3 regions of the Streptomyces sp. NPDC017943 genome follow, and region 1 is predicted to be linked to each of the others. Evidence: riboswitches for the same ligand, from Rfam matches in the RefSeq annotation. Region 1 holds a riboswitch; each other region holds the start of a gene.
The links. Region 1 has a riboswitch for cyclic di-AMP ahead of ACH4C6_RS19620 (M23 family metallopeptidase). Riboswitches for the same ligand answer to the same signal wherever they lie in the genome.
Positions count from the first base shown of each region.

Region 2: another riboswitch for cyclic di-AMP. It lies ahead of ACH4C6_RS08830 (peptidoglycan DD-metalloendopeptidase family protein); the one in region 1 lies ahead of ACH4C6_RS19620 (M23 family metallopeptidase).
Region 3: another riboswitch for cyclic di-AMP. It lies ahead of ACH4C6_RS12840 (C40 family peptidase); the one in region 1 lies ahead of ACH4C6_RS19620 (M23 family metallopeptidase).

Region 1 is NZ_JBIRHH010000005.1:599,120-608,677, forward strand. Features, by position in the region: gene ACH4C6_RS19605 (GNAT family N-acetyltransferase) at 1-965, opposite strand, end outside; gene ACH4C6_RS19610 (HPr family phosphocarrier protein) at 1,147-1,428, shown strand; gene ACH4C6_RS19615 (GntR family transcriptional regulator) at 1,626-2,321, opposite strand; gene ACH4C6_RS19620 (M23 family metallopeptidase) at 2,516-3,304, opposite strand; cyclic di-AMP (ydaO/yuaA leader) riboswitch at 3,318-3,482, opposite strand; gene ACH4C6_RS19625 (M16 family metallopeptidase) at 3,674-5,062, opposite strand; gene ACH4C6_RS19630 (M16 family metallopeptidase) at 5,059-6,429, opposite strand; gene ACH4C6_RS19635 (DNA topoisomerase (ATP-hydrolyzing) subunit A) at 6,648-9,104, shown strand; gene ACH4C6_RS19640 (CobW family GTP-binding protein) at 9,101-9,558, opposite strand, start outside.
Region 2 is NZ_JBIRHH010000002.1:849,757-859,314, reverse strand. Features, by position in the region: gene ACH4C6_RS08845 (helix-turn-helix domain-containing protein) at 66-713, shown strand; gene ACH4C6_RS08840 (DUF6126 family protein) at 710-829, shown strand; gene ACH4C6_RS08835 (tyrosine-protein phosphatase) at 861-1,658, opposite strand; cyclic di-AMP (ydaO/yuaA leader) riboswitch at 2,154-2,315, shown strand; gene ACH4C6_RS08830 (peptidoglycan DD-metalloendopeptidase family protein) at 2,320-3,252, shown strand; gene ACH4C6_RS08825 (SGNH/GDSL hydrolase family protein) at 3,495-4,280, shown strand; gene ACH4C6_RS08820 (TetR/AcrR family transcriptional regulator) at 4,306-4,920, opposite strand; gene ACH4C6_RS08815 (Glu/Leu/Phe/Val dehydrogenase dimerization domain-containing protein) at 4,981-6,159, opposite strand; gene ACH4C6_RS08810 (MBL fold metallo-hydrolase) at 6,288-7,556, shown strand; gene ACH4C6_RS08805 (sensor histidine kinase) at 8,126-9,558, shown strand, end outside.
Region 3 is NZ_JBIRHH010000003.1:744,713-754,270, forward strand. Features, by position in the region: gene ACH4C6_RS12835 (ABC transporter permease) at 1-485, shown strand, start outside; cyclic di-AMP (ydaO/yuaA leader) riboswitch at 1,406-1,618, shown strand; gene ACH4C6_RS12840 (C40 family peptidase) at 1,622-2,095, shown strand; gene ACH4C6_RS12845 (ATP-binding protein) at 2,557-3,015, opposite strand; gene ACH4C6_RS12850 (helix-turn-helix domain-containing protein) at 3,230-4,090, shown strand; gene ACH4C6_RS12855 (DUF397 domain-containing protein) at 4,100-4,330, shown strand; gene ACH4C6_RS12860 (8-amino-7-oxononanoate synthase) at 4,459-5,586, opposite strand; gene bioB (biotin synthase BioB) at 5,737-7,020, shown strand; gene ACH4C6_RS12870 (adenosylmethionine--8-amino-7-oxononanoate transaminase) at 7,013-8,293, shown strand; gene bioD (dethiobiotin synthase) at 8,295-9,020, shown strand; gene bla (class A beta-lactamase) at 9,230-9,558, shown strand, end outside.

The DNA of each region.
Region 1 (9,558 bases):
AGCGCACGCTGGCGCTCGCGCCCTTCGAGCCCGCTCTCGGCGTAGCCGGCGGACACCACGACCAGTCCCTGCACCCCGTGTTCGCCGCACTCGGCAACGACCTCGGGCACGTGCTCGGCGGGCACGGCGACGACCGCGAGGTCGACCGGGCCGTCGATGTCGCGCACCGACCGGTGGGCGGGCACCCCGTCGAGTTCCTTCTGCTCGTCGGGCAGGGCCCTGTTCACGGCGTACAGGCGGCCGGTGTAGCCGGCGTCGCGGATGTTGCCGAGGACGCTGCGCCCCACGCCGCCGGGGGTGCGTCCCGCGCCGATGACGGCGACCGAGCCGGGCGCCAGCAGCCGCTGCACCGAGCGGGCCTCCGCGCGATGCTCGCGCGCGTACTGCACGGCCAGGGAGCGGTCGGTGGGTTCGAGGTCGAACTCCAGACGGACCACGCCGTCCTCGAAGCTGCGCTTCTGGGTGTACCCGGCGTCCGTGAACACCTTGATCATCTTGGTGTTCGCGGGCAGCACCTCGGCGGCGAAGCGGCGGATGCCGCGCTCCCGGGCGACCGCGGCGATGTGCTCGAGCAGGGCGGAGGCGACTCCGCGGCCCTGGTGGGCGTCCTGGACGAGGAAGGCGACCTCGGCCTCGTCGGCGGGGGCGGACGCGGGCGTTCCGTCGGCGCCGATGCGGTCGTAGCGTACGGTGGCGATGAACTCGCCGCCGACCGTGGCCGCGAGTCCCACCCGGTCCACGAAGTCGTGGTGCGTGAAGCGGTGGACGTCCTTGGCGGACAGGCGAGGGTACGGCGCGAAGAAGCGGTAGTACTTCGACTCGTCGGAGACCTGCTCGTAGAAGCTGACGAGGCGATCGGCGTCATCGACGGTGATGGGCCGGATGCGTGCGGTGCCACCGTCGCGCAGCACCACGTCGGCCTCCCAGTGGGCGGGGTACTCGTGCCGGTCCGGCGAGGTCTGCATGGGCCCCAGAGTACGGCTCGCGTCCGACAGCGGCGCGGGGCAGTCTGTGGAGGGCGTCGGTCGGGTCGAGGCCGCGATCCGATCTCCGCCCCGGGGCGGTGGCACGACAGGGCCGCTCCTGGTGGGCTTCACGTGTGGGAAACTGGTCTAGACAACCCGGAACACCGAAGGGCAGCAACACATGGCTGAGCGCCGCGTCAACGTCGGCTGGGCCGAGGGCCTCCACGCCCGCCCCGCCTCCATCTTCGTCCGAGCCGCCACGGCCACAGGCGTCCCGGTGACGATCGCCAAGGCTGACGGCAACCCCGTCAACGCGGCCTCGATGCTGGCCGTCCTGGGCCTGGGCGCCCAGGGCGGCGAGGAGATCGTCCTCGCCTCCGACGCCGAGGGCGCGGACGCCGCTCTGGACCGGCTGGCCAAGCTGGTTGCCGAGGGTCTCGAGGAACTGCCCGAGACCGTCTGATGTGAGAGCGCCTCTCCGGCGCGTGCGGGGCCCATTCGGTGTCGACCGGATGGGCCCTTCGCATTTCGGGGCTGCATTTCCGTGCACGCACACGCACGGCCGCATGCGCGGGAGGCCGCATTTTCAGGAACAGGGCGGCGGACATACAGAATTCCGGCCCTCGGGAAATTCCCCGCTCTTTGTATACGGCTTCCGCGTTAAATCCGCGGGCTCGCCGTGTTGACGGGATGTTGCGAGTTCCTCACGCGCCCGGCGCGCTCCCCGGCCGAGCCGGACCGCAGGCGGTGGGCGGCGGTCGCGCGCTCGACGTGCAGGGCCGCGGCCGCCCGCGCGCGCTCGCCGTCGCCGCGCGCCACGGCGTCCACGATCGCGCCGTGCTCGTTCCACGACTCCACCGGGCCGGGCGGCGCCTCGACCGTGTACATCCAGGCGATCTTGTGCCGGAGCTGGGTGAGCACCGCGGTCAGCGCGGGGCTCCCGCAGGCCTGGGCCAGCGTCTCGTGGAACCAGCCGTCCAGGGAGCGCAGGTCGTCGCCGCCGCCCTGGCGCGCCCGCTCCCGGCCCAGCCGGACCAGGCCGCGCAGGACCTTGAGATGGGCCTCGGTGCGGCGCTGCGCGGCCCGGGCCGCGCCGAGCGGCTCCAGCAGCAGCCGCATCTGCAGCAGGTCGGCGGCCTCCTGCTCGGTGGGTTCGGCGACGCAGGCGCCCGCGTGCCGTCTGGTCACCACGAAGCCCTCGGCCTCCAGGGTGCGCAGGGCCTCCCGCACGGGGACGCGGGAGACGCCGTAGCGGCGGGCCAGCAGCTCCTCGGTGAGCCGGGCCCCGCGCGCGTGGACGCCGGCGACGATGTCGTCCCGGATGGCGGTGCACACCGAGTGCGCGGGAATGCGCATGACCGACCTCCGTCTGATTCCCGGGGAAAACGCCGACGCGCAGTCCACGGCTTCATTGCGAGTGACTCTATGGCAATGTGCCGCACTTTCCGGCGGCGGACGGAAATCAGGGAGAAGTTTTTGGACGACGAGCCGTCCGGGACGCGAAAAGCCCCGGCCTGCGGGCCGGGGCTTTCACGGAACTCGGGGTGACGTCAGAGGTTGACGCCGTGCGAGCGGAGGTAGGCGACGGGGTCCATGTCGGAGCCGTACTCGGGGCTCGTGCGGGCCTCGAAGTGCAGGTGCGGGCCGGTGACGTTGCCGGTCGCGCCGGACAGGCCGATCTGCTGACCGGGGGTGACCTGCTGGCCGACCGAGACGCCGATGGACGACAGGTGGCCGTACTGGGTGTACGTGCCGTCGTTCATCTTGATCACGACCTGGTTGCCGTACGCGCCGCCCCAGCCGGCCTCGACGACCGTACCGGCGCCGACGGAGTGGACCGAGGTGCCGGTCGCGGCGTGGAAGTCGACGCCGGTGTGGCTGCCGGAGGACCACAGGCCACTGCTGGCCTGGTAGCTGGTCGACACGTACGAGCCGGAGATCGGGGACACGAAGGTGTTCAGGCGCTTGCGCTCGGCCTCGCGGGCGGCGCGCTCCTTGGCCTCGCGCGCCTTCTCGGCGGCTTCCTTGGCCTTCTTGGCCGCCTCGGCGGCCCGCTCGCGCGCGGCCTCCTCGGCCTTCTTCTTCGCGGCGGCCTCCTCGGCCGCCTGCTTCTGCGCGACGGCCTGGGCGTCGATCTGCTCGGCGACGGTGTCGCCCATGGTGACGACGGGGGTGAGACCGGTCTGCTCGGGAGCCGGCTCGGCGGCGAAGGCGGCCGGAGCGGCCACGGTGCCGATGACGCCGGTCGTGGCGAGAGCCGCGACGCCCGCCGCACGGGCCGTGCCGCGCTGGAGGCGGCTGGGGCGACGGTGCTTCCCGGTGGCGCGGGTGAACGCCATGAAGTGGCTGGTCCTTTCCTTCCTTCTCGCCTACCGGGTTAGCTGACGGGTTCGGAGCAGGAAGGTCTCCTACGGACCCCCTCGCGGCTCGCGCGGGCGTCCGATTCACCCCAGGGACTGCGGTTGGGTCCCCGGCTCCCCTGGCTCGCGCCGTACGGGGACTCGGCGATGACTGTCCGGTGCCGCGGGTGCGGCGCACTGCCTGACGAACAGCCCGGATGACGCTAAGCGGCACCGCTTTCAATTCCCAAACGAAACCCGCCTTTTGTAGCGCATCCCACAGGGCAGACAGGCCTCCTCCGTACCAATTCGGGCATAAGGGAGCCCTGGTGCCTTCGATGACAACCAGGGCTCCCGCGCGCGTGTGCCCTACTCCGCGGTGACGACCGAGACTTCGCCGATGCCGAGGGCCTCGACGGGCGCCTTGATCTGCGTCGCGTCACCGACGAGCACGGTCACCAGGCGGTCCACGGGGAAGGCGCTGACGACCGCCGCGGTGGCCTCCACGGTGCCGGTCGCGGCGAGCTGCCGGTACAGCGCGGCCTGGTAGTCGTCGGGCAGGTGCTGCTCGACCTGGTCGGCCAGCGTGGAGGCGACGGCCGCCGCCGTCTCGTACTTCAGCGGCGCGACGCCGACCAGGTTCTGCACGGCGACGTCCCGCTCGGCGTCGGTCAGCCCCTCGGCCGCCAGGGTGCGCAGCACGGTCCACAGGTCCTGCAGGGCGGGACCGGTGTTGGGCGTGTCCACCGAACCGCTGATGGCGAGCATCGAGGCACCGGTGCCGTCCGGGGCGGACCGCAGGACCTGGGCGAACGCCCGCACCCCGTAGGTGTAGCCCTTCTCCTCGCGCAGCACGCGGTCCAGACGGGACGTCAGGGTGCCGCCGAGGCAGTACGTGCCGAGCACCTGGGCGGGCCAGACGCGGTCGTGCCGGTCCGGGCCGGTGCGGCCGATGAGCAGCTGCGTCTGGACGGCGCCCGGGCGGTGGACGATGACGACCCGGCCCCGGTCGTCCGCGGTGACCGGCGGCACCGGACGCGGCTCGGCACGGGAGCCGGTCCAGGCGCCCAGCGTGTCACCGAGCAGGGCGTCGAGGTCGATGCCGGTGAGGTCGCCGACGACGACGGCGGTGGCCGTGGCGGGCCGGACGTGCTTCTCGTAGAAGCCGCGTACGGCCGCGGAGTCGATCGCGGCGACGGTCTCCTCGCCACCCTGCCGGGGCCGCGACATGCGCGAGTCCGCCGGGAACAGCTGCCGGGACAACTCCTTGGCGGCCCGGCGCGAGGGATTGGCCAGCTCGTGCGGGATCTCGTCGAGGCGGTTGCGGACCAGCCGCTCGATCTCGCTGTCCGCGAACGCGGGCGCCCTCAGGGCGTCGGCCAGCAGGCCGAGCCCCTTCTCGAGCCGGGAGGCCGGGACCTCCAGGCTGATCCGGACCCCGGGGTGGTCGGCGTGCGCGTCCAGGGTGGCGCCCGCGCGCTCCAGTTCGGCCGCGAACTCCTCCGCGGAGTGCTTGTCGGTGCCCTCCGAGAAGGCCCGCGCCATGATCGTGGCGACGCCGTCCAGGCCGGCCGGCTCGGCGTCCAGGGGCGCGTGCAGCAGCACCTCGACGGCGACGACCTGCTGGCCGGGGCGGTGGCAGCGCAGGACCGTCAGGCCGTTGCCGAGAGTGCCGCGCTCCGGGGCCGGGAAGGCCCAGGGCTTGGCCTCGCCCGCCTGCGGCCGGGGGTGGAAGTCCATCGTGGCGAGCTCGGTCACTTGGCCGCCTCCTCGTTCTCGTCGCCGGCCGCGGGTGCGGTGTCCCCGGCATCGTCGGTCTCGTCGGCGACGGGCTCGTAGACGAGCACCGCGCGGTTGTCGGGGCGCAGGCGGGCCTTGGTGACCTCCTGGACCTCCTCGGCCGTGACCTCCAGCACGCGCTGGACGGCGGTCAGGGCGAGCTGGGGGTCACCGAACAGCACGGCGTACCGGCACAGTTCGTCGGCGCGGCCCGCGACCGTGCCGAGGCGGTCCAGCCACTCGCGCTCCAACTGGGCCTGGGCGCGCTCCATCTCCTCGGCCGTGGGGCCCTCCTCGGCGAACCGGGCGAGCTCCTCGTCGATGGCGGCCTCGATCACCGGCACCTCCACGTCACCGGACGTCTTGACGTCCAGCCAGCCCAGCGAGGGCGCCCCGGCCAGCCGCAGCAGGCCGAACCCGGCCGCGACGGCCGTACGGTCGCGCCGCACCAGGCGGTTGTACAGCCGGGAGGACTCGCCGCCGCCGAGGACGGTCAGGGCCAGGTCGGCGGCGTCGCACGCGCGTGTGCCGTCGTGCGGCAGTCGGTAGGCGGCCATCAGGGCACGCGCCGGGACCTCCTCCTCGACGACCTCGCGCAGCTGCTCGCCGATGGTCTCCGGCAGGGAGCCGTCGCGCGGGGCGGGCTTGCCGTCGTGGCCGGGGATGGAGCCGAAGTACTTCTCGACCCAGGCCAGCGTCTGCTCGGGGTCGATGTCGCCGACCACGGAGAGCACGGCGTTGTTCGGCGCGTAGTAGGTGCGGAAGAACGCGCGAGCGTCCTCCAGGGTCGCCGCGTCCAGGTCGGCCATCGACCCGATCGGGGTGTGGTGGTAGGGGTGGCCCTCCGGGTAGGCGAGGGCGGTGAGCTTCTCGAAGGCGGTGCCGTAGGGGACGTTGTCGTAGCGCTGGCGGCGCTCGTTCTTGACGACGTCGCGCTGGTTCTCCATCGACTCCTCGTCGAGGGCGGCCAGCAGGGAGCCCATGCGGTCGGCCTCCAGCCAGAGGGCGAGCTCCAGCTGGTGGGCGGGCATGGTCTCGAAGTAGTTGGTCCGCTCGAAGCTCGTGGTGCCGTTCAGCGAGCCGCCCGCGCCCTGGACCAGCTCGAAGTGGCCGTTGCCCTTGACCTGCGCGGACCCCTGGAACATCAAGTGCTCGAAAAGGTGAGCCAGGCCCGTACGCCCCTTGACTTCGTGGCGCGAGCCGACGTCGTACCAGAGGCACACCGCCGCGACGGGGGTCAGGTGGTCCTCGGAGAGCACCACGCGCAAGCCGTTGGCCAGGCGGTGCTCGGTCGCTGTCAGGCCTCCGGAGCCTGCCTGGGCTGTGGCCGTGTGACCCATGGGCATGTACGTCCCTTCGATCGCGGAGCGGTCTTCACAACCGCGGATTCGTGCCGGTCCTGCCACTGTATGCAAGCGCGCGAGGCCCTGGTGAAGTTCCCGGTGCCGGCCTCGTTCCGGGGGCGCGGGCGCCGCTTGTCCCGGGGCCTGGTCCCGCTTGTCAGTGCGGCGGTCCACAATGGTCCGCGTCAGATCTGGATCGCAGCAGCAAGGAGCCGGCAGCGATGGCCCGCCGCAGCACGAAGACCCCGCCGCCCGACGACTCGTACGAGGAGCGGATCCTCGACATCGACGTCGTCGACGAGATGCAGGGCTCCTTCCTCGAGTACGCGTACTCGGTCATCTACTCCCGGGCCCTGCCGGACGCCCGCGACGGTCTCAAGCCGGTGCACCGGCGCATCGTGTACCAGATGAGCGAGATGGGCCTGCGCCCCGAGCGGGGGTACGTCAAGTGCGCCCGTGTCGTCGGCGAGGTGATGGGCAAGCTGCACCCGCACGGCGACGCGTCGATCTACGACGCCCTGGTGCGCATGGCCCAGCCGTTCTCCATGCGCGTCCCCCTGGTGGACGGCCACGGCAACTTCGGCTCGCTGGGCAACGACGACCCGCCGGCCGCCATGCGGTACACCGAGTGCCGCATGGCCGAGGCGACGAGCCTGATGACGGAGTCGATCGACGAGGACACCGTCGACTTCAACCCCAACTACGACGGCCAGGAGCAGGAACCGGCCGCGCTGCCCGCCGCCTTCCCGAACCTGCTGGTCAACGGCGCCTCGGGTATCGCGGTCGGCATGGCGACGAACATGCCGCCGCACAACCTGCGCGAGGTCATCGCCGCGGCACGCCACCTGATCAGGCACCCGAACGCGGACCTCGACGCCCTGATGAAGCACGTCCCCGGTCCGGACCTGCCCACCGGCGGCCGCATCGTCGGCCTGTCCGGCATCCGCGACGCCTACGAGAGCGGCCGGGGCACGTTCAAGATCCGCGCGACCGTGGCGGTGGAGCAGGTCACGGCCCGCCGCAAGGGCCTGATCGTCACCGAGCTGCCCTTCGCGGTCGGCCCCGAGAAGGTCATCGCCAAGATCAAGGACCTGGTCGGCTCGAAGAAGCTCCAGGGCATCGCCGACGTCAAGGACCTCACCGACCGCGAGCACGGCCTGCGCCTGGTCATCGAGATCAAGAACGGCTTCGTGCCGGAGGCGGTCCTGGAGCAGCTGTACAAGCTGACGCCGATGGAGGAGTCCTTCGGCATCAACAACGTCGCCCTGGTCGACGGCCAGCCGCTCACGCTGGGCCTGAAGGAGCTGCTGGAGGTCTACCTCGACCACCGCTTCACCGTGGTGCGGCGGCGCTCGGAGTTCCGCCGCGGCAAGAAGCGCGACCGGCTGCACCTGGTCGAGGGCCTGCTGACGGCCCTGCTGGACATCGACGAGGTCATCCGCCTGATCCGCTCCAGCGAGAACTCCGCCCAGGCCAAGCAGCGCCTGATGGAGCACTTCTCGCTGAGCGAGGTGCAGACGCAGTACATCCTCGACACGCCGCTGCGCCGGCTGACCCGGTACGACCGCATCGAGCTGGAGACGGAGAAGGACCGGCTCAACGCGGAGATCGAGGAGCTGACCCGGATCCTCGACTCGGACGCGGAGCTGCGCAAGCTGGTCTCCTCTGAACTGGCCGCGGTCGCCAAGAAGTTCGGCACCGACCGGCGCACGGTCCTGCTGGAGTCGGGCGGCGCTCCGGTCGCGGCCGTACCGCTGCAGGTGGCGGACGACCCGTGCCGGGTGCTGCTGTCCTCTACGGGTCTGCTGGCCCGTACGGCCGACGCCGAGCCGTTCGCGGAGGACGCCGGCGCCAAGCGCGCCAAGCACGACGTGATCGTCTCGGCGGTACCGGCGACGGCCCGCGGCGAGATCGGCGTGGTGACCTCCTCGGGCCGGCTGCTGCGGCTGAACGTGGTCGACCTGCCGCAGCTCCCGCAGCCCCTGCCGACGCCGAACCTGGCGGGCGGCGCCCCGCTGGCGGAGTTCGTGTCGCTGGAGGGCGACGAGACGGTCGTCTGCCTGACCACCCTCGACGAGTCGTCCCCGGGCCTGGCGCTCGGCACGCAGCAGGGCGTCGTCAAGCGCGTCGTGCCGGACTACCCGTCCAACAAGGAGGAGCTGGAGGTGATCACCCTCAAGGAGGGTGACCGGATCGTCGGTGCCGTCGAGCTGCGCACCGGGGACGAGGACCTGGTGTTCATCACCGACGACGCCCAGCTGCTGCGCTTCCAGGCGTCCCAGGTCCGCCCGCAGGGGCGTCCGGCCGGCGGTGTGGCCGGCATCAAGCTGGCCGAGGGGGTGAAGGTCATCTCCTTCACGGCGGTGGACCCGGCCGCGGACGCGGTCGTCTTCACGGTCGCGGGCTCGCGGGGGACGCTGGACGACTCGGTGCAGACGACGGCCAAGCTGACCCCGTTCGACCAGTACCCGCGCAAGGGCCGGGCGACCGGCGGTGTCCGCTGCCAGCGGTTCCTGAAGGGCGAGGACTGCCTGTCCCTGGCCTGGGCCGGGCCCGCCCCGGCCCGTGCCGCACAGAAGAACGGCGCCCCGGCCGCCCTGCCGGACATCGACCCCCGCCGCGACGGGTCGGGTGTGTCCCTGGCGAAGACGGTGGCCGTGGTGGCCGGGCCGGTCTAGGCCGGCGGTTCCTCCGCGGGTTCCTCCCCGCCGGTGCGCACATAGCGCAGGACGCCCCACATGCCGTGCTCGTCGGCGTGTGGGGCGTCGTCCTTGCACGCCTCCAGTTCCTTGCCGAGGGCGGTGGTGTCGATGCCGGAGCCGATGAGGACGAGCTGGGTGAGGCGTTCGCCGCCGGCCGGCCAGGGCTCGGGGTAGAAGCGCAGGAACCGTCCCACGGCGTGCACGGCGTACCGGTTGCGCACGTCGTACGGCCCGAAGTCGACGTAGCCCTTGATGCGGTACAGCCCCGAGGGGCGGCTGTCGAGGAAGGCCATCAGCCGGCGGGGGTCGAGGGGCGCGGACGAGACGAACGAGACGCTGTCGTAGGCGGTGTGCAGGTGCCCGGCGTGCCCGCCGGGCGCGTCGTTCTCGTCGTGCTCGGGGTGCTCGTCGTGCTCCTCGTGCTCGTGCA
Region 2 (9,558 bases), on a different contig from region 1:
CCGGCCCGCTTTGCCTGAGAGGCAAGAAATTTGCCGCACAGGCAAACCTGCGGCTGAATGGAGGCATGAGCTCCTCCGAGAGCGAGCGGCCGCCAGCGGCCGGCTCGCCGGCCGAACCGGCCCCCGGCGCCCTGCCGGCCGCGGTCGCCCCGCAGCTGCGGGCGCTGCGGCGGCAGGCCTCCCTGACGCTGGAGGCCGCGGCCCGCGCCGCCGGGCTGTCGCCCGCGCATCTGTCCCGGCTGGAGACCGGCCGGCGCCAGCCCTCCCTGCCGATGCTGCTGGCACTCGCCCGCATCTACGGTACGACGGTCTCCGAACTGCTCGGCGAGACGGTCGCCGAACGGGACTCCGTCATCCGCGCCGCCGCCATGGAACCCACCGCGGCGGGCGGCTGGACCTACTGGCAGGCCGGCGCCCCCGGCCGCGGGATGCAGGCCCTGCGCGTCCACGTCCCCTTCGGCTCTCAGGGCGACATCGTGCGCGTCCACCCCGGGGAGGAGTGGCTGCACGTGCTGCGGGGCCGGCTGCGGCTGCGCCTGGCCGACACCCTGCACCGGCTGGCGCCCGGCGACAGCGCCCACTTCGACTCGCTGACCCCGCACCGCATCGCCGCCGAGGACCACGACGGCGTCGACCTGCTCTTCGTGCACACCCTGCTGCAGAGCCCCACGGCCGCCCTGTGCCTGGGCCCCAACCCTGGAGAGACGACATGAGCGACTTGGAGGAGAAGTTCCCCCGGGCCCTGTGGGTGCGCCTGCTGGTCTACCTGATCCTGGGACACGTCTTCGCCGCCTTCATCTACCTGCTGTTCGAGGTCGGGGCGAAGTAGATCGCGGCCGGGGCCGGGGTCCGGGAGGTCCTCAGTCCAGCAGCCGCTCGCGCAGCCGCTCCCGGGTCTCGGGAGCGAGCCCCAGCCCCTGCTCCAGATAGGCGTCGACCCCGCCCCAGGTCTCCTCGATCGTGTCGAAGGCGGCCGTCAGGTACTCGGCGCGCGCGTCGAACAGGGGGCTGAGCAGTTCCATGACCTCGGGGGAGTAGGCCGAGGCGTGCGAGCTGCTGCGGTGGACCTTGTAGCGGCGGTGCTTGGCGTTCGACTTCAGGTAGTCGTCGACGATCGCCTCCCGCTCGACGCCCACCGCCAGCAGCGTCACCGCCACCGACAGCCCCGCGCGGTCCTTGCCGGCCGCGCAGTGCATCAGCGCCGGGACGCTGTCCTGCGCCAGGGCGTGCAGGACCCGGGAGTGCTCGCCGGTGCGGTCCTTGACGATCGAGCGGTACGAGGCGATCATCCGGGCCGCGCCCTTGCCGTCGGCCAGGATCGCGCGCAACTGGTCCAGGTCGCCGTCGCGGACCATCGTCCAGAACTCGGCGCCGTCGGCCGGGTCGCTCAGGGGCAGGTTCACGTTGCGCACGCCCGGCAGCGTGACGTCCGGCCCCTCCAGCTTCTGGTCGGCCGCGTTGCGGAAGTCGAAGATCGTGTGCAGGCCCAGTCCGGCCAGGAAGGCGGCGTCCTCCCCGGTCGCGTGCGCGAGGTGGCCGCTGCGGAACAGCACGCCCGGGCGCACCCGCCGTCCGTCCACCGTCGGCAGTCCGCCGACGTCGCGGAAATTGCGCACTCCGGTCAGCTCGGGCTCCGTCGACGGGACCTGCTGTGTCACGAGGGCTCCTCCCCATCGGTGCCGCCGCCGCGGCTCGCCGGCGGGCACCACCCGACGATACGACATGCCTGCCTGGGGCAATCAGGTGTCCACAGCCGTCACCGGCGTCCCGGCACCCGAGGGGCGGGCGACGGGGCGGTGGCCGTCCGGGTGCCGGGATCGTCGTCCATGTTGAGCGGAAGTGGCAGTTTGGTCCGAATGAGGCGCTTCGGCCGCTTCGCCACAACGTGCCCTGGTCGGCGCCGAGATGGGGAGAGGGGGCGTGACCATCGTCATATCCGTGACGATGTGTTGTCGCCATGTGCACGTAATTCGGGCAATTATCCGGGACATTGGGAAAAGCGGAAGATCGTGGATCCACGCTCGGTGACGGCGGAGAACACCGGTGCCTCAGGGAAAACACCGTCACGCGCAACCACAGGCTTGTCCCTTCGCGTCCCGGTCGCTTACGTTCCACACCGATCCGGACGGACGCCTAATCCTGCCGCCGCCCGGTGCCCGCACCCACTGACCCGACGTACGGCAGGAGCGGGGGACCCACAGGTACGACGCCTGTTCCGGTTCCCGGAACGGCTTGGGGTTCAGTCGCGCCACGGCGCGGCCGGGCATCTCCAGCCCGCACCCGACAGCTCACCTCGCAGGCGACGGAGAGGAATTCGCCATGCCCGCGAAGGGTAAGCACCGCCGTCCCAAGACCCAGCGTTTCACCCGCTCCATCGCCGTCGCCGGCACCGGCGGCGCCGCTCTCGCGCTCCCGCTGATGGGAGCCGCCGGCGCCCACGCCGCCACCCCGCAGACGGCTCCGGACAAGGCGGTCCAGTCCGCTCCGGCCCCGGAGAAGAAGGCCGCCGAGAAGACCGCCGGTGCCCGCACGTACACCGTGAAGGCCGGCGACTACCTCGCGAGGATCGCCGCCGACCAGCACGTCAGCGGTGGCTGGAAGAAGCTGTACGCGGACAACCGCGACGCCGTCGGCGACGACCCGTCGCTGATCCACCCGGGCCTGAAGCTCTCCCTCGGCAAGAAGGCCGCCGCGAGCCAGGCCCCGGCGAAGCCCGCCCCCAAGGCCTCGGCGGAGAAGCCCGCGAAGAAGTCCGCCGCCGAGTCCTCCGCGGACACCTCCGCCAAGGCCGGCACCGCCGCGAAGCCGGCCGCCGCCGCGCCCGCCGCCCAGGGCAATGCCAGTGGCTTCTCGCTGCCGGTGGACGGCGCGTCCGTCGGCACCCCCTACCGCATGTCCGGCAGCATGTGGTCCAGCGGCTACCACACCGGTGTCGACTTCGTCGTCCCGACCGGCACCTCCCTCAAGGCCGTCGGCGCGGGCACGGTCGTCTCCGCCGGCTGGGGCGGCGCGTACGGCAACCAGGTCGTCATCAAGCTCAGCGACGGCAACTACGCCCAGTACGCCCACCTGTCGCAGCTGTCCGTCTCGGCCGGCCAGACCGTGACCGCCGGGCAGCAGATCGGCCTGTCGGGCGCGACCGGCAACGTCACCGGACCGCACCTGCACTTCGAGATCCGCACCACGCCCGACTACGGCTCGGACGTGGACCCGGTCGCCTACCTGCGCTCGCACGGCGTCTCCGTCGGCTGACCGACCGCACCCCACCTGCCTGACACGCCGCCGAAGGCCGGACCCGAACGACCGGGTCCGGCCTTCGGCGTGTGGCGAGCACCCCCAACGCCCCCGTGGACATGCGTATTCCGGAGTTGACCAACCCTTGGGGAGTGGCCTTTCTCACCGCCCGTCAAGCCCTGCCTACGGTCGCGTAGGTCACATTCGAGGGTGAATCATGAACGGCTGTGGCAGACGATTCGAAGAGTGACAGCAAAGCAGTGATCGGGTCGTACGTGGCGCTGGGGGACAGCTTCACCGAGGGCGTCGGCGACCCCGGCCCCGACGGGGCGTTCGTCGGCTGGGCCGACCGGTTCGCCGTCCTGCTCGCCGACCTGAGGCCCGAGGGCGACTTCCGGTACGCGAACCTCGCCGTGCGCGGCAAGCTCCTCGACCAGATCGTGGCGGACCAGGTGCCGCGGGCCGTCGAACTGGCCCCGGACCTCGTCTCGTTCTGCGCCGGGGGCAACGACATCATCCGGCCCGGCACCGACCCCGACGAGGTGGCCGAGCGCTTCGAGCGGGCGCTGCTGCGGCTCACCGCCGCGGCCGGCACGGTGATGGTGACGACCGGGTTCGACACCCGGGGCGTGCCCGTGCTCAAGCACCTGCGCGGCAAGATCGCCACCTACAACGGACACGTCCGGGCCATCGCCGACCGGTACGGCTGCCCGGTGCTCGACCTGTGGTCCCTGCGCAGTGTCCAGGACCGCCGGGCCTGGGACGCCGACCGGCTGCACCTGTCTCCCGAGGGGCACACACGGGTGGCGCTCCGCGCGGGCCAGGTGATGGGCCTCGACGTGCCCGCCGACCCCGAGCAGGTCTGGCCGCCGCTGCCGCCGCGCGGGGCGTTCGACATGCGGCGCGACAACGTCCAGTGGGCGCGCGAGTTCCTGGTGCCGTGGATCGGGCGCCGGCTGCGCGGGCAGTCCTCCGGCGACCACGTGACGGCCAAGGGGGCCCTGTCCCCGGACGACATCCGGATGCGGATCGCGCCCGTGGCGTGAGACCCGCGCCGGGCGGGCCGGACCGCTACCCGGCGGGCGACGCGGCCGGTTCCAGGCCCAGTTCCCGGGCCAGGGCCTCGTCCGCCCACTGCTGGGCGCGGGCCCGGGGGACCGACCCGGGGTAGGACGTCAGCTGGACGGCGAGGCCGTCGAGGAGGGCGGTGAGGCGGAAGGCGGCCCCCGGGGGATCGGGGCAGGGGAACTCGCCGGCCGCCACGCCCTCCGCGATGACCTCGGCCAGGGCGGCCTTCCACCGCCGGTCGAGATCCTCGGTGACCTCCCGCAGCGCCGGCTCGCGCAACGCGGCCGCCCAGCCCTCGATCCACAGGCGCCAGCCCTTGGCCTGGCCGGTCGGCGCGTACCACCGCACGGCCGACCGCAGCCGGCGCAGCGCCGGTGACCGGCGGCCGAGCAGCCTGCGCAGGTGCGCGAGGTCGGCCTCGGCGGCGTGCCGGAACGCGGCGGCGACCAACTGCTCCTTCGAGGAGAAGTGGTAGAGCACCAGCGCGTTGCTCACCCCGAGCGCCGAGGCCACGTCGGCGATCCTGACCGCCGCCACGCCCCGCGCCTCGATCTGCTCGATGGCGGCCCGCAACAGCTCCCCGCGCCGCTCCGCGACACTCAACCGGACTCTCGTCACACCGTCACCCTATCCACGCGGGCACGGCCCCCGGCGTACGGATCCGGCCGGTCCCGCACGTCAGCGGTGCCAGCCGAACCGGTGCGCCAGCTCCGGCAGCCGGTCCGCCGCGAGCGCGTGCGCGGCGGACCGGGGCGTGGTCCCGCCGGCCTGCGCGCGGGTCAGCGTCCGCTCCACCAGGTCGCGCATCGCACGGCGGATGTGCGCGAACGCCTCCTCGGCGTCGGGGCCGACGTCCCCGAAGAGGGTCCACCACCACCAGGCGTTCGTCCCGGAGTTGACCACGACGTCCGGCAGCACCGTCACGCCCCGCGCGGCCAGCAGGGGCTCCGCCTCCGCCGTGACGGGCATGTTGGCCGCCTCCACGACCCAGCGGGCGGTGATCCGGGCCTGGTTCTCCGCGTCGATCGCGTACGACACGGCCGCCGGCACGAGCACCTCCGCGTCGGCCGACAGCCAGGCGCCGCCGGGCAGTTCGAGGTCGCCGGGGCGCAACACCGAACGGTCGACCGTGCCGTGGGCGTCACGGGCGGCGAGCAGGGCCTCGACGTCCAGCCCCGCCGGGTTGGCGATCGTGCCCTTCAGGTCGGCGACGGCCACGACCGGCAGACCCGCGCGGGAGAGGAACCGGGCCGTGGCCCCGCCCATGGTGCCCAGCCCCTGCAACGCCACCCGGGTCCCCGCGTAGGGCACCGCGGCCCGGTCCAGCGCGGTCAGCGCCGCCTCGGCCACCCCGCAGCCGCCGACCAGCTCGTCGAGGCCGATGCCGTCCACCTCGAGGGCGAAGGCGTCCGCCAACCGGCGCCGCGCCGCCGCCTCGTCCTCCAGCAGCGGGTACACCGCCTGGATCGAGGAGACGAGACCCGCCTCGGCGGCGGCCCGGTCCACCACGTCCTGACCGAGTCCGAGGTCCTCGCCCGTCGTCCAGAAGCTCTCGATGTACGGGCGCATCGCCCGCAGGTACCGCACCAGGAGCGGGTACGCCTCCGGGTCCCGCGGGTCGCAGTCGATGCCGCCCTTGGCGCCGCCGAGCGGGACGTAGCGGCCCGCGGGGTCGTAGTGCAGGGCCTCCTTCAGCGTCATGCCGCGGGCCAGACCCGTCACCTCGTCCAGGGTGCAGCCGGGCCGCATCCGCAGGCCGCCGCTGGCGACACCGCGCACCAGCCGGTCGACGACCAGGAAGCCCTGCCGGCCGGTGAGGTGATCGGTCCAGGTGAGGGACATCCAGGGACTGGCCATATGGGCTCCTTCGCCACCGGGCTACTGAATCGCCGGTCAGTATCCCCCCTCGCGGGGCGCCGGTGCACGGGTGGGGCCGGAGGGGCCGACCATAATGGAAAGCCTGACCGACTCCACCTGGAGGTACCGTGGCCGGTTTCCGTACCCTGAGCTCCGGGCTCCGCGCGCTGCGCCCCGGGGCGTTCGGCGCGGACCCGAGCGGTGAGCGCATGGCGCGCATCCGCCGATCGCCCCACTTCGCGGACGGGGTCTTCCAGAACCCCGGCGGCCCCGCGCGGACCCGGCCCTCGGGCTCCACCCTGGACTTCGCGAAGGTCTTCTTCGACAAGGAGACCCGCCCGCGGCGCACCCCGCAGGGCGCCGTGCCGGTGCACTCCACCACGCTCGCGGACATCGCCCGGCCCTCGGCCACCGGCCTGCGGCTGACCTGGACGGGGCACTCCAGCGTCCTCGCGGAGATCGACGGCCGGCGGGTCCTGTTCGACCCGGTGTGGGGCGAGCGCTGCTCGCCGTTCCCCTTCGCCGGCCCCAAGCGGCTGCATCCCGTCCCGCTGCCGCTCGCCGCGCTCGGACCCGTCGACGTGGTGGTCATCTCGCACGACCACTACGACCACCTCGACATGCCCACCATCAAGGCGCTGGCCGGCACGGACACGCTCTTCGCGGTCCCGCTCGGGGTCGGCGCCCACCTGGAGCGCTGGGGCGTGGCGCCCGGCCGGCTGCGCGAGCTGGACTGGCACGAGTCGACCGAGGTCGGCGGTCTCACCCTCACCGCCACCCCCGCCCGGCACTTCTGCGGCCGCGGCCTGCGCAACACCCAGCACACCCTGTGGGCCTCCTGGGTCGTCCAGGGCGAGGAGCACCGGATCTACCACAGCGGGGACACCGGCTACTTCGACGGCTTCAAGGAGATCGGTTCCGCGCACGGCCCGTTCGACGCCACCATGATCCAGATCGGCGCCTACTCCGACTTCTGGCCGGACATCCACATGACCCCGGAGGAGGGCATGCGCGCCCACCTGGACCTCCAGGGCGGGCCGGACCACGGCCTGATGCTGCCGATCCACTGGGCGACCTTCAACCTGGCCACGCATCCGTGGGCGGAGCCGGGCGAAGGGACGCTGCGGGCCGCCCGCGCCGTGGGGGCCCGGATCGCCCTGCCCCACCCGGGCGAGCCGTTCGAGCCGACGGCCGAGTCCGTCCCCTCGGAGCCGTGGTGGCGCGGGGTGGCGCTCGCCCCGTCGGGCCGCCGGCCGGCGGCCGTCGAGGCCGTCACCGACAGCACGATCAAGACGGTGTCCGACCGGGCAGCCGTGGCCCAGGCCGATACCGTGAGTGACGGTGACCGGAAGGCCGGTACGGGCACCGAGGGCGCCGAGTCGCTCCCGGCGGGCTGAGCAGGGGCGCACGAACGATGGACGGCGAGGGCCGGGGAGCGGATGGCTCCCCGTCCCTCGCCGTCTTCGTGTGACCGTCCCTGAGCAGGTCGGATCGTGCTGTTGCCGTTCCTGAACGAAATCCTGAGGGGGTTATCGGTCTGTCGTACGAGCCCTCATACCAGAGCGGGACGCTCTCCGTATGAGTTTGTCAACTGCCCACCGCACATGATGCGCTGACGACTACTGTCAGTGGCCGTCGGGAAACGGACGGACCAAGGAGCGGGGGCCGGCACGTGCAGGCGCAAGGCGGACGAGGGAGTCGACGCGGCGGGGACCCCCGCTGCCCGCGCACCACCGACGCCGGCGCCGCCGCGGGCCCCGGCCCGGGACGCCACGCCAACCCGGACCGGAACGCGGCCGGGCGGCCGCGGAGCGAGGCTGCCGACACCCGCGGCGCACGGCAGCGACCACGCGAAGCCGGGCGCATCACCCCGGGCGCCCCGGCGCGCCAGCGGCCACGCGAACCCCGGCGCACCACCGCGAGCGCCCCTGGCCCCGACGCCCGACGGACCAGCACGAGGACACCGATGTCACACCTCCGGCCACCGGCCGTACGCGCAGACCGCCGTGAGGGCGGGCGGCACGGGCGGCCCGCCTCCCGCCCCGCACCCGCGCTGCCCGAGACCCACATACGGTCCCAGTTGCTGCGCATCGCCGTGCTGCCGCCGGTCGCCGTCGCCCTCAGCGGCTGCGCGGCCGTCCTCTTCACCGTCCGCTCCACCGGCGCACGCCCCGGGCTCACCTTGTGGGCCGTGCTCGCCGGCGCGCTGTCGGTGACCCTCGTCGCCCTCGTCGTGGCCGCGGTGGCCGCCGGCCGCGCCGCCCGGTCCGTGCACGACCGCGTCGGCGTCCTGCGCCGCGCCACGGCACGGCGCGAGGCCGACCTGCGGGCCCTGGTGGAGGCGCTGCGCCGCGGCGACGGACCGCCGCAGGCCGGGGCGCGGGACCACAGCGGCGGCCCCGGCACGGACGCCGACGACCTCGACCTGCTCAGCGCCGATCTGACCCGGGCTCACGACAGTGCGGTCACTGCCGTCGTCCAAGCCTCCCAGCTCTCCAGCCAGGCGGGCAGCGAGCAGAAGCTCGAGGTGTTCGTGAACCTCGCCCGGCGGCTGCAGTCGCTGGTCCACCGCGAGATCTCCCTCCTCGACGAGCTGGAGAACGAGATGGAGGACCCCGACCTGCTCAAGGGGCTCTTCCACGTCGACCACCTCGCCACCCGCATCCGCCGTCACGCCGAGAACCTCGCGGTGCTCGGCGGGGCCGTCTCCCGGCGGCAGTGGAGCAACCCCGTCGACATGACCGAGGTGCTGCGGTCGGCCATCGCCGAGGTCGAGCAGTACTCCCGGGTCAAACTCGTCCCGCCGATCGACGGGCAGCTGCACGGGCACGCCGTCGCCGACGTCATCCACCTGCTGGCCGAACTCGTCGAGAACGCCACGGTGTTCTCCGCCCCGCACACCCAGGTCCTGCTGCGCGCCAACCTGGTCACGTCCGGGCTCGCCGTCGAGGTCGAGGACCGCGGCCTCGGCATGCCCGTCGAGGAGCAGACGCGGATGAACGCGCTGCTCGCCGACCCGGACCAGGTGAACGTCGCACGGCTCCTCGCGGACGGCCGCATCGGCCTGTTCGTCGTCTCGCAACTCGCCCGGCGGCACGGCATCACCGTCCGCCTCCAGTCCAACATCTACGGCGGCGTCCAGGCCGTGCTCGTGGTGCCGCAGGCGCTGCTCGGGGTGGAGGCCGGGGCGCCGGAGGCCGGTGCGGGTGCGGAGCCGCAGGGTGGGGTCGTGACGGGTGCGGTGGCGACGGGCGGGCAGCCCTCCCCGCTCCCGCAGCTGCCGCGGACCGGGCAGTCCGGGCAGTCCGGGCAGTCAGATCATGCCGATCACGCCGGGCAGGCCAATCAGGCCGGGCAGTACCGACAGGTCGGTGGGAGCGGGCCGGGCGGGGAGAGCGG
Region 3 (9,558 bases), on a different contig from region 1:
GCGCCGTGACGGCACTGCTCGCGGTGTCCGCCGCGGTGGGTGCGGTCGCCGCCGGGATCGCGGACAGCTGGCTCGGCGCCCTCGCCGGCGACTGGTGGGTGGAAGCCTCGGCGCTCGGTCTGTCCACCCTGGCCGTCGGTGCGGCCGTCGCGGGTCTCGCCGCCCTGATCGGCCCCGCCGGCACAGGACTCGGGGCGGCCCTGGTGATGCTGCTGGGCAACCCCTTCTCCGGAGCCACCTCGGCCCCGCAGATGCTCCCGGAGCCGGCCGGGGCGATCGGCCAGTGGCTGCCGCCGGGCGCGGGTACGTCGCTGCTGCGCTCGGTGTCCTACTTCGACGGCGCCGCGGCGACCGGGCCGGTGCTCACCCTGGCCTGGTGGGCGGCGCTGGGACTGGGGGCCGTCCTGCTCGGCAGCACCCTGCGCGCCCGCAAGAAGGACGGCGCCCCCGCCGAGGACCGGCGCGACCTCGCGACGGTCGGCTGACCGCAGGCGACGGCCGTCGCCGGACGACGGCACCCGGACGACCGTGCATCCCCGCTGTAGCGGACGGGGGTGCACGGTCCTGCCGTGCTCCTGCGGAGTCCGGCACCGGGCCCTGCGGGGGTTCTTGCGGGGGCGCGACGAACCTCGCCGGGGAAGGGCCGCCCGCGACCGCAGGTACCGATGCGGCCCACAACCCCGGCGTGCCGGCACGCCGTGCTCCCGGCGCGCTCCTGGTGCTCCGTCAGCCGGGCCGGCCGAGCGGGCGAGCGGCAGAGCCGGTGAGCGGGCGGCCGGTGATCCCTTGGTGCGGGTGGAGGAGCCGACCCGGTCGAGGGAGGGCGAGGGCGGGCGAGGGAGGGCCGGGCGGGAACCGGCCCCCGCGGCTCGGGGAAGGCCGAGCTGATCGGTCGTTACCTCGGCGTCGTCGACCTCCTCGGACGGGCCAACTCGGCGTGTCGCGCTCACCCTGATGCACCAACGGGGGAAGACGGAATCGCGTGCCGCCACGCCGGACCGCGTCCCGACGCGCTCGGGACGGCGAGCCGCGCACCGCCCGCGTCACCCTTCCGCCGCGGTCCGCCAGTTGAGGGGGGTGCACCACCCGGAACACGCCGACCGGCGGAACGTCCGACTCCGAGTCGAAACCGACCAAATGGCGTACCCCTGTTCGGAGTAGACACGCGTCCGGACTTCGGGTGGCTGAAGTTGCGCAACGGGCCTGGCCGCAGGGCGGAATTGGACATTCCCTCCCTGGTCGGACCGTCCACGGTGGGGTGGACGGCGGCTCGAACACAGACGTGTCCACCCGAACGGGTGAGTGGTGAGTAACAACACAAATCCTCGGTTCCGTTGGGATTTCGGGACAGCCATGAGTCAAGATCCCTGACTGACGACAAGCCCCCGCCACAGCGGCGGGGCGATCCGGGCGGACGCCGAGTCCTGCCGCCGCCCGGATGACCGGTCGACAGGAGTGGATCGGCAGGAGTGGAGGACCCAAGCACGACGGGTCGCCGGGACGGTCACGCCATGACCGGGTCCGAGCAGCCCTTGGGGTGAAGCCGCGTCAGCGGCCGGGCAACTTCGCCAGCCCGAATCCGACAGGTCATCCTTCACAGGCGGCTGACGAAGGGTTGCGCATGACTGCGCTCAATCGTGTCCCGTCGCTCATGGCCCGTGCCGGTACGGCCTCGGCTCTCACCATCGCCGCCGTCGGCGGCTCGATAGTGGCGCCCGGCTTCTCGTCCGAGGCCGCGGCAGCCACCCCGGCGACCAAGGCACTCCAGATCGCGGCCTCGAAGAAGGGATCGCCGTACAAGTACGGGGCCACCGGTCCGCACCGGTTCGACTGCTCCGGGCTGACGCTGTACTCGTTCAAGAAGGCGGGCAAGAAGCTGCCGCGCACGGCCGCCCAGCAGTACAACAAGACGCGCCACATCTCCGCCAAGAGCCGTAAGGCCGGGGACCTGGTCTTCTTCCACTCGGGCAAGAACGTGTACCACGTCGGTATCTACGCGGGTAAGAACAAGCTGTGGCACTCCCCCAAGACCGGGGACGTGGTGCGACTGCAGAAGATCTGGACCAAGAGTGTCTGGTACGGGCGCGTGAAGTGACCGCCCGGCGTGCGGCGGCGTCCTGACGCGCCGCCGCACGCCGCGGGCGTGAAGGCGGCTCGGACGGTTACCCGTGAGGTCACCCAGACGGACGTGCAGATTCTTTTCGCCTTCCTGCCGTCACTGGCCTTCACCTCGCGCTTTCGCCTTCAGCACCTCGGCCCTGCTGGTGGTGGACGTGACCACGGGCCGCAAGGCCGGGATCGCGGCGGGTGGGGCCACCTTCGTGGTCTGCGCCGGCCTGAGGGCTGCTGCCGCGGCTGGTGCGCCGGGCCGGGCCGCCGCGGCGGTGCCCGCGCCCGAGCGGCGCGCGGTGACGCAGCCGCCTCGGCAGCCCGGCTCCCTCAGAGCGCGCACGGAGGCCCCGGCAAGGCGTCGCCGAGCGCGACGGGGTCCCGGGGGCCGCCCGGGGGGCCGAGCGAAGGGTGATCGGGCGCCGTCCGCGGAGGTCCGTCGGAGTTCTAGGGTTCCTGAGGGCCCCGGGACGGTACCGGCTGGGCCGGGATGGTCCAGGGCAGTTCGATCGTGATGGTCTTGCCGCCCTCCCGGGTCGGCCGGATGCGCAGCTTGCCGCCGCATTCCGCGGTCAGCCACCGGATGATGACCAGGCCGCGCCCGTTGTCCTGCTGGACCGCGGCGGGCAGGCGCCTGGGAAGGCGCGGATGGCTGTCCGTGACGCCGATGCGCAGGTGCTCGTCACGGTCGAGCACGACGTCCACCGTGAACGTGGGCGACTGACCGAAGGTGTGCTGGACGGCATTGGTGGCCAGTTCGGAGATGATCAGCCGGACGGTGTCGGACACCTCCGTGTCGGCCGGCAGGCCCCACTCCGCCAGCGTGCCCACCACGTAGGCGCGCGCCGCGGGGACCGAGGCGGGATCGCTCGGCAGAGTGACGGATGCTTCCAGATGGTCTGCCATGGCGACGTCGTCCCTTTCCCACGGCACCGTGGTCCGACACCACGCGGATGGTTCGAGTACGGTCCCGGACTGGTGCTTCCGTCGCCAGAGTGCCACCAGAACACCCCCGAAGGACGGCGATCCACCAAGATATGCATATATCTGTCGCCCGAAGCGGTGAACTCTGCGACGCGAGACCGTATATGGGTGGTCCGGAAGGAGTAAGGAGAAGCACATGCAGCACGGTCCCGCGGTGCGCCGCCGGAAACTCGGCGCCGAACTGCGTGCCCTGCGCACGTCGGCGGGGCTGACCAGCGGTGAGGCGGCCCGGCTGGTGGGCTGGCACCAGTCCAAGGTCAGCCGGATCGAGACCGGCACGAGCGGGGTGAAACCGGCCGACGTGCGGTTACTGCTCGACGCCTACGGCGTGGCCGATTCCCAACTGCGCGAGCTGCTGGCGGTGTTGGCGGGTTCGGACGACGGCGGCGGGCGGCACCACTGGTGGCACGCCTACCGCGGTGTGCTGCCCCCGACCTACCGCGACTTCATCAGCCTGGAGTCCCAGGCCACCGCGATGCGCACGCTGGAGACCACCGTCGTCCCCGGCCTGCTCCAGACGCCCGAGTACGCCCGTGCGGTGACCAGGGCGGCGGTGGGGAACGTGCCGGAGGACCGGCTCGACACCCTCGTGGAGGTGCGCCTCGCCCGGCAGGACGTGCTGCGCGCAGATCCGCCGCTGGAGTTGAGCGCCGTCCTGGACGAGGCGGTGCTGCGCCGGGAGGTGGGCGGCCCGGGGGTCATGGCCCGGCAACGGGAGCGGCTGGTGGAGGCGGCGCGGCTGCCCCACGTACGGCTTCAGGTTCTGCCGTTCGCCGCCGGTGCGCACATCGGGGTGACCGGACCTTTCGTTATCTTGTCATTTTCGAGCACTTCTGATCTGGACGTGGTTGTTCTCGACCACTTGACGAGTAGCCTCTACCTCGAACGGAAAGAAGACCTCCGGGCCTACACGGAGGCCTTCAACTCCCTTTTGATCCACGCCCTTTCGCCCGAGGATTCGTTGGATTTCATCGCCGGGACATCCACCGGCGCATAAGGAGGCACCATGCGTGCACTGCCTCGTCATGTCCCCTCGAGCCGCGCACTGCACGGTGTGCGGTGGCTGCGCAGCAGCTACAGCACCGGCGCGAACAACTGCGTCGAGACCGCGCGTCCGGACGCTCCGCCGTGGGCCGGACTGCTCGCCGTGCGCGACTCCAAGACCCCGGACGGGCCCGCGCTGTTCTTCTCACCGCGGAGCTGGGCGGGGTTCACCGCCGGCCTGGACCGTCTGTGAAGCCCGTCTGTGAAGCTCTTTTGATCAGCCGCTTCAGGCGCTGCGTCAGCTGCCTCAGCCGCTGAAGAGGCCCGTCTCCCGTCCGATCAGTCCGTCATCGTGCCGACGCACGGCCGTGTCACGCCGACTCATGGTCGCGTCTCGCCGATCACTCGTACAGCGCGTTCGATCTGTTCACCGGTCAAGTCCGCGCGAGCGGTCAGCCTGAGCCGGGAGATGCCGTCGGGCACGGAAGGAGGACGGAAACAGCCCACGGCCAGGCCCGCCGCGCGGCATTCGGCCGCCCAGCGCACCGCGTCCTCGGCCGAGGGCGCCCGCACCGAGACCACCGCGGCGTCGGGGCGTACCGCCTCCAGACCCGCGGCGCTCAGGCGTGCGTGCAGGTCACCCGCCACCGCCCGGGCCCGGGCGGCCCGTTCGGGCTCGCGGCGCAGCAGCCGCAGCGCCGACAGGGCCGCCCCGGCCGCGGCGGGGGCCAGGCCCGTGTCGAAGATGAACGTCCGCGCCGCGTTGACGAGATGGTCGACGACCCGCGCGGGACCCAGGACGGCTCCGCCCTGGCTGCCGAGCGACTTCGAGAGGGTGACCGTCGTGACGACGTCCTCGGCGCCCGCGAGACCCGCCGCGTGGGGCGCACCCCGGCCGCCCTCCCCCAGGACGCCCAGGCCGTGGGCGTCGTCGACGACGAGTCCGGCGCCGTGCTCGCGGCAGACGCGGGCCAGTTCCGTGAGCGGGGCGGCGTCGCCGTCGACCGAGAAGACGGTGTCGGAGACGGCGATCGCGGGTCCGTCGTGTGTCCTCAGTGCCTTGCGCACCGCCTCCGGTTCGGCGTGCGCGGCGACCTGGGTCGCGCCGCGGGCCAGCCGGCAGCCGTCGATGAGCGAGGCGTGGTTGCCGGCGTCGGAGACGATCAGCGAGCCGTGCGGGGCCAGCGCGGTGACGGCGGCGAGGTTCGCGGCGTATCCCGAGGAGAAGACCAGAGCCGCCTCGTAGCCGCAGAAATCGGCCAGTTCGCCTTCCAGCTCGGCGTGCAGTTCGGTGGTGCCGGTGACGAGCCGGGAGCCGGTGGCGCCGCCGCCCCAGACCCGGGCCGCCCGGGCCGCCCCCTCGGCCACCTCGGGGTGGTGGGCCAGTCCGAGGTAGTCGTTGCTCGCGAGATCGAGGAGGGGCGAATCGGCCGGGCGGGGGCGCAGCGTCCGGACGAGTCCGGCGCTGCGGCGCCGCTGCGCCTGCTCGTCGAGCCAGCCGAACGCCATGGGTGGTCCTCCGCGGGTTTTGTAGGCAGTGCACAGACACTAGCGGGACGACCAGCGGGTCACAGTGTGGCAATACCCACACGTCGAAGCCGATTGCTTGTGTGAAGTCTCCTTGGCCCGAAGCGGGTCCGTAGGACAGGATCGGCTCTCATGGACCTGCTGAACACGCTGGTGGACAAGGGGCTTCGGCGCGAGACGCCGACCCGTGACGAGGCACTGGCCGTCCTTCGGACGTCCGACGACGACCTCCTCGATGTGGTGGCCGCGGCCGGGAAGGTGCGCCGGCACTGGTTCGGCCGACGGGTGAAACTCAACTATCTCGTCAACCTGAAGTCGGGCCTGTGCCCGGAGGACTGCTCGTACTGTTCGCAGCGGCTCGGCTCCACGGCCGGGATCCTGAAGTACAGCTGGCTCAAGCCGGATCAGGCGTCCGACGCGGCGGCGGCCGGGGTGGCCGGAGGCGCCAAGCGGGTGTGCCTGGTGGCCAGCGGACGGGGCCCGACCGACCGCGACGTGGACCGGGTCTCCGACACGATCAAGGCGATCAAGGAGAACAACGAGGGCGTCGAGGTGTGCGCCTGCCTGGGGCTGCTCTCCGACGGCCAGGCGGAGCGGCTGCGCGAGGCGGGAGCGGACGCCTACAACCACAACCTCAACACGTCCGAGGCGACGTACGGGGACATCACCAGCACGCACACCTACGCCGACCGCGTCGACACGGTGAACAAGGCGCACGCGGCGGGGCTGTCCGCCTGCTCGGGGCTGATCGCCGGCATGGGCGAGACGGACGAGGACCTGGTCGACGTCGTCTTCTCGCTGCGCGAACTGGACCCCGACTCCGTTCCGGTCAACTTTCTGATCCCCTTCGAGGGCACCCCGCTCGCCAAGGAATGGAACCTCACCCCGCAGCGGTGTCTCCGGATCCTCGCGATGACGCGGTTCGTCTGCCCCGACGTGGAGGTCCGGATCGCGGGCGGGCGCGAGGTGCATCTGCGCACCATGCAGCCGCTCGCCCTGCACCTGGCCAACTCGATCTTCCTGGGCGACTACCTCACCAGTGAGGGCCAGGCCGGAAAGGCCGACCTGGAGATGATCGCGGACGCCGGGTTCGAGGTGGAGGGCACCGACCAGGTCACCCTGCCCGAGCACCGGGCCGGCGGCGGCTGCGGCAGCGGTGGCGGCGGCTGCGGTACCGAGGCGGCCGAGGGCGTGGGCGCGTGCGGTTCCGGTGGGGCCGAGGGAGCGGGCGTGTGCGGTTCCGCGCCCGCCTCCGAGCCCGCGTCCACCAACGAGCCCGCGTCCACCACCGAGGCCGCGTCCCCCTCCGGGACCGCGCCCGCTCCTCCTTCGGAGCCCGCTCCCGCCGGTCCCCGTACGGACCTGGTCGCCGTGCGCCGCCGGGGTGCCGGGACGGATCTCGCACCCAATGCCTGAGCTGACGGTCCCCGAGCTGCTGGAGCTCGACCGGCGGCACGTCTGGCACCCGTACGGCCCCATGCCGGGGCGGCAGGAGCCCCTCGCCGTGGAGTCCGCGAGCGGGGTGCGGCTGCGGCTGGCCGACGGCTCGGGCGAGCTGGTCGACGGGATGTCCTCCTGGTGGTCGGCGATCCACGGGTACAACCACCCGGTGCTGAACGAGGCCGCCCGCGAGCAGCTCGGGCGGATGAGCCACGTGATGTTCGGCGGGCTGACCCACGAGCCCGCCGTCCGCCTGGCGAAGCACCTTGTCGACATGTCGCCGGAGGGGCTGGAGCACGTCTTCCTCGCCGACTCCGGGTCGGTGTCGGTCGAGGTGGCGGTCAAGATGTGCCTCCAGTACTGGCGTTCCTTGGGCCGCCCCGGCAAGCGGCGGCTGCTGACCTGGCGCGGCGGCTACCACGGGGACACCTGGCAGCCGATGTCGGTGTGCGACCCCGAGGGCGGGATGCACGAGCTGTGGGCCGGGGTGCTCCCGCGCCAGGTGTTCGCCGACCCGCCTCCGGCGGAGTTCGAGGAGACCTACGCCGAGCACCTGCGCTCGCTGATCGCCGAGCACGCCGACGAGCTGGCCGCGGTGATCGTCGAGCCGGTGGTGCAGGGCGCGGGCGGCATGCGGTTCCACTCCCCCGCCTATCTGCGGGTGCTGCGCGAGGCGTGCGACGCGCACGACGTGCTGCTGGTGTTCGACGAGATCGCGACCGGATTCGGCCGTACCGGCGCGCTGTTCGCGGCGGGGCACGCGGCGGTCACGCCCGATGTGATGTGTGTGGGCAAGGCGCTGACCGGCGGCTATCTGACGATGGCGGCGACGCTGTGCACCGGGCGGGTGGCCGACGGCATCTCGCGCGGCGAGGTGCCGGTGCTCGCGCACGGCCCGACCTTCATGGGCAACCCGCTCGCCGCCTCGGTGGCCTGCGCCTCGATCGAGCTGCTGCTCGGGCAGGACTGGCTCGCGGAGGTCAAGCGGATCGAGTCGGGACTGCGCGACGGGCTCGCCGCGGCCGCCGAGTTCCCGGGCGTCGCGGACGTACGGGTCCTGGGCGCCATCGGCGTGGTCCAGCTGGACCACGCCGTGGACATGCGGGCGGCCACGGCGGCGGCCGTGCGCGAGGGTGTGTGGCTGCGGCCGTTCCGCGATCTGATCTACACGATGCCGCCGTACGTCACGGGCGACGCGGACCTGGCGCGGATCGCGCGGGCGGTGTGCGCGGCGGCGCGGGAGGGATGACATGCCGGTACTGATGATCACGGGTACGGGCACGGAGGTCGGCAAGACCGTCGTGACAGCCGCCGTCGCCGCGGCGGCGCTGGCGGCCGGACGTACGGTGGCCGTGCTGAAGGCCGCGCAGACCGGCGTGCTGCCGGACGAGCCCGGGGACGCGGCGGAGGTGGCCCGGCTGGCGGGTCCGGTGACGACGGCCGAACTGGCTCGCTACCCCGAGCCGTTGGCCCCCGCCACCGCCGCACGCCGGGCCGGCCGGGCTCCGGTGCGGCCGCACGAGGTCGCGGAGGCGGCCGCCAAGCTGGCCACCGAGCACGACCTGGTGCTGGTGGAGGGCGCAGGCGGGCTGCTGGTCCGGTTCGACGCGGCCGGCGGCACGCTGGCGGACGCGGCCGGGCTGCTGTCGGCGCCGGTGCTGGTCGTGGTGCAGGCGGGCCTGGGCACCCTCAACACCACGGAGCTGACGGCGCGTGAGCTGCGGCGGCGCCGCCTGGACCTGGCGGGAATGGTGATCGGGAGCTGGCCCGCCGAGCCGGACCTCGCCGCGCGCTGCAATCTCGCGGACCTTCCGGACGTGGCCGGGGCGCCCCTGCTCGGTGCGGTCCCGGCCGGGTCGGGGAGCCTGTCCCCCGCCGAGTTCCGGTCGTCGGCGCCGGGATGGCTGGCGCCGCGTCTGGACGGCACCTGGGACGCGGAGGCGTTCCACACACGGGAGGCTCCCCGGGAGGTGTGAGCGATCCGGTGGCCGGGACGGCAAGCGGCCACCGGGGGGCGCGAGCGTCGCGTGGGCATGGCGGTGAAACCGCGCACGGGCGTGATCGCGTGGTGAACCACACAGGCGATCACCTCCGCACCTCCCACCCTCCGCTCCTCCCACCCACCGCTCCTGCGCTCTTTCGCTCCTCCGAAAGGACCACCGTGACCACCGTGCGCACCACACCTCTGCTCCCGTCCCGGCGTACCGCCCTCACCCTGGGTGCGGCCGCCGCCCTCGCGCTGGGCGGGGGAACGGCCCGCGCCGCGACCGGCTCCGGCGGCGTCACCGCGCGGCTGAGGCAGTTGGAGCGGGAGCACACCGCCCGACTGGGGGTGTACGGCCGGAACCTGCGCACGGGCCGCACGGTCGTGCACCGGGCCGACGAACGCTTCCCGATGGCCTCGCTGTTCAAGACGCTGGCCGCGGCGGCCGTCCTGCGCGACCTCGACCGCGACGGCACGTTCCTGGCCCGGCGCATCCACTACACCCAGGACTACGTCACGCGGTCCGGCTA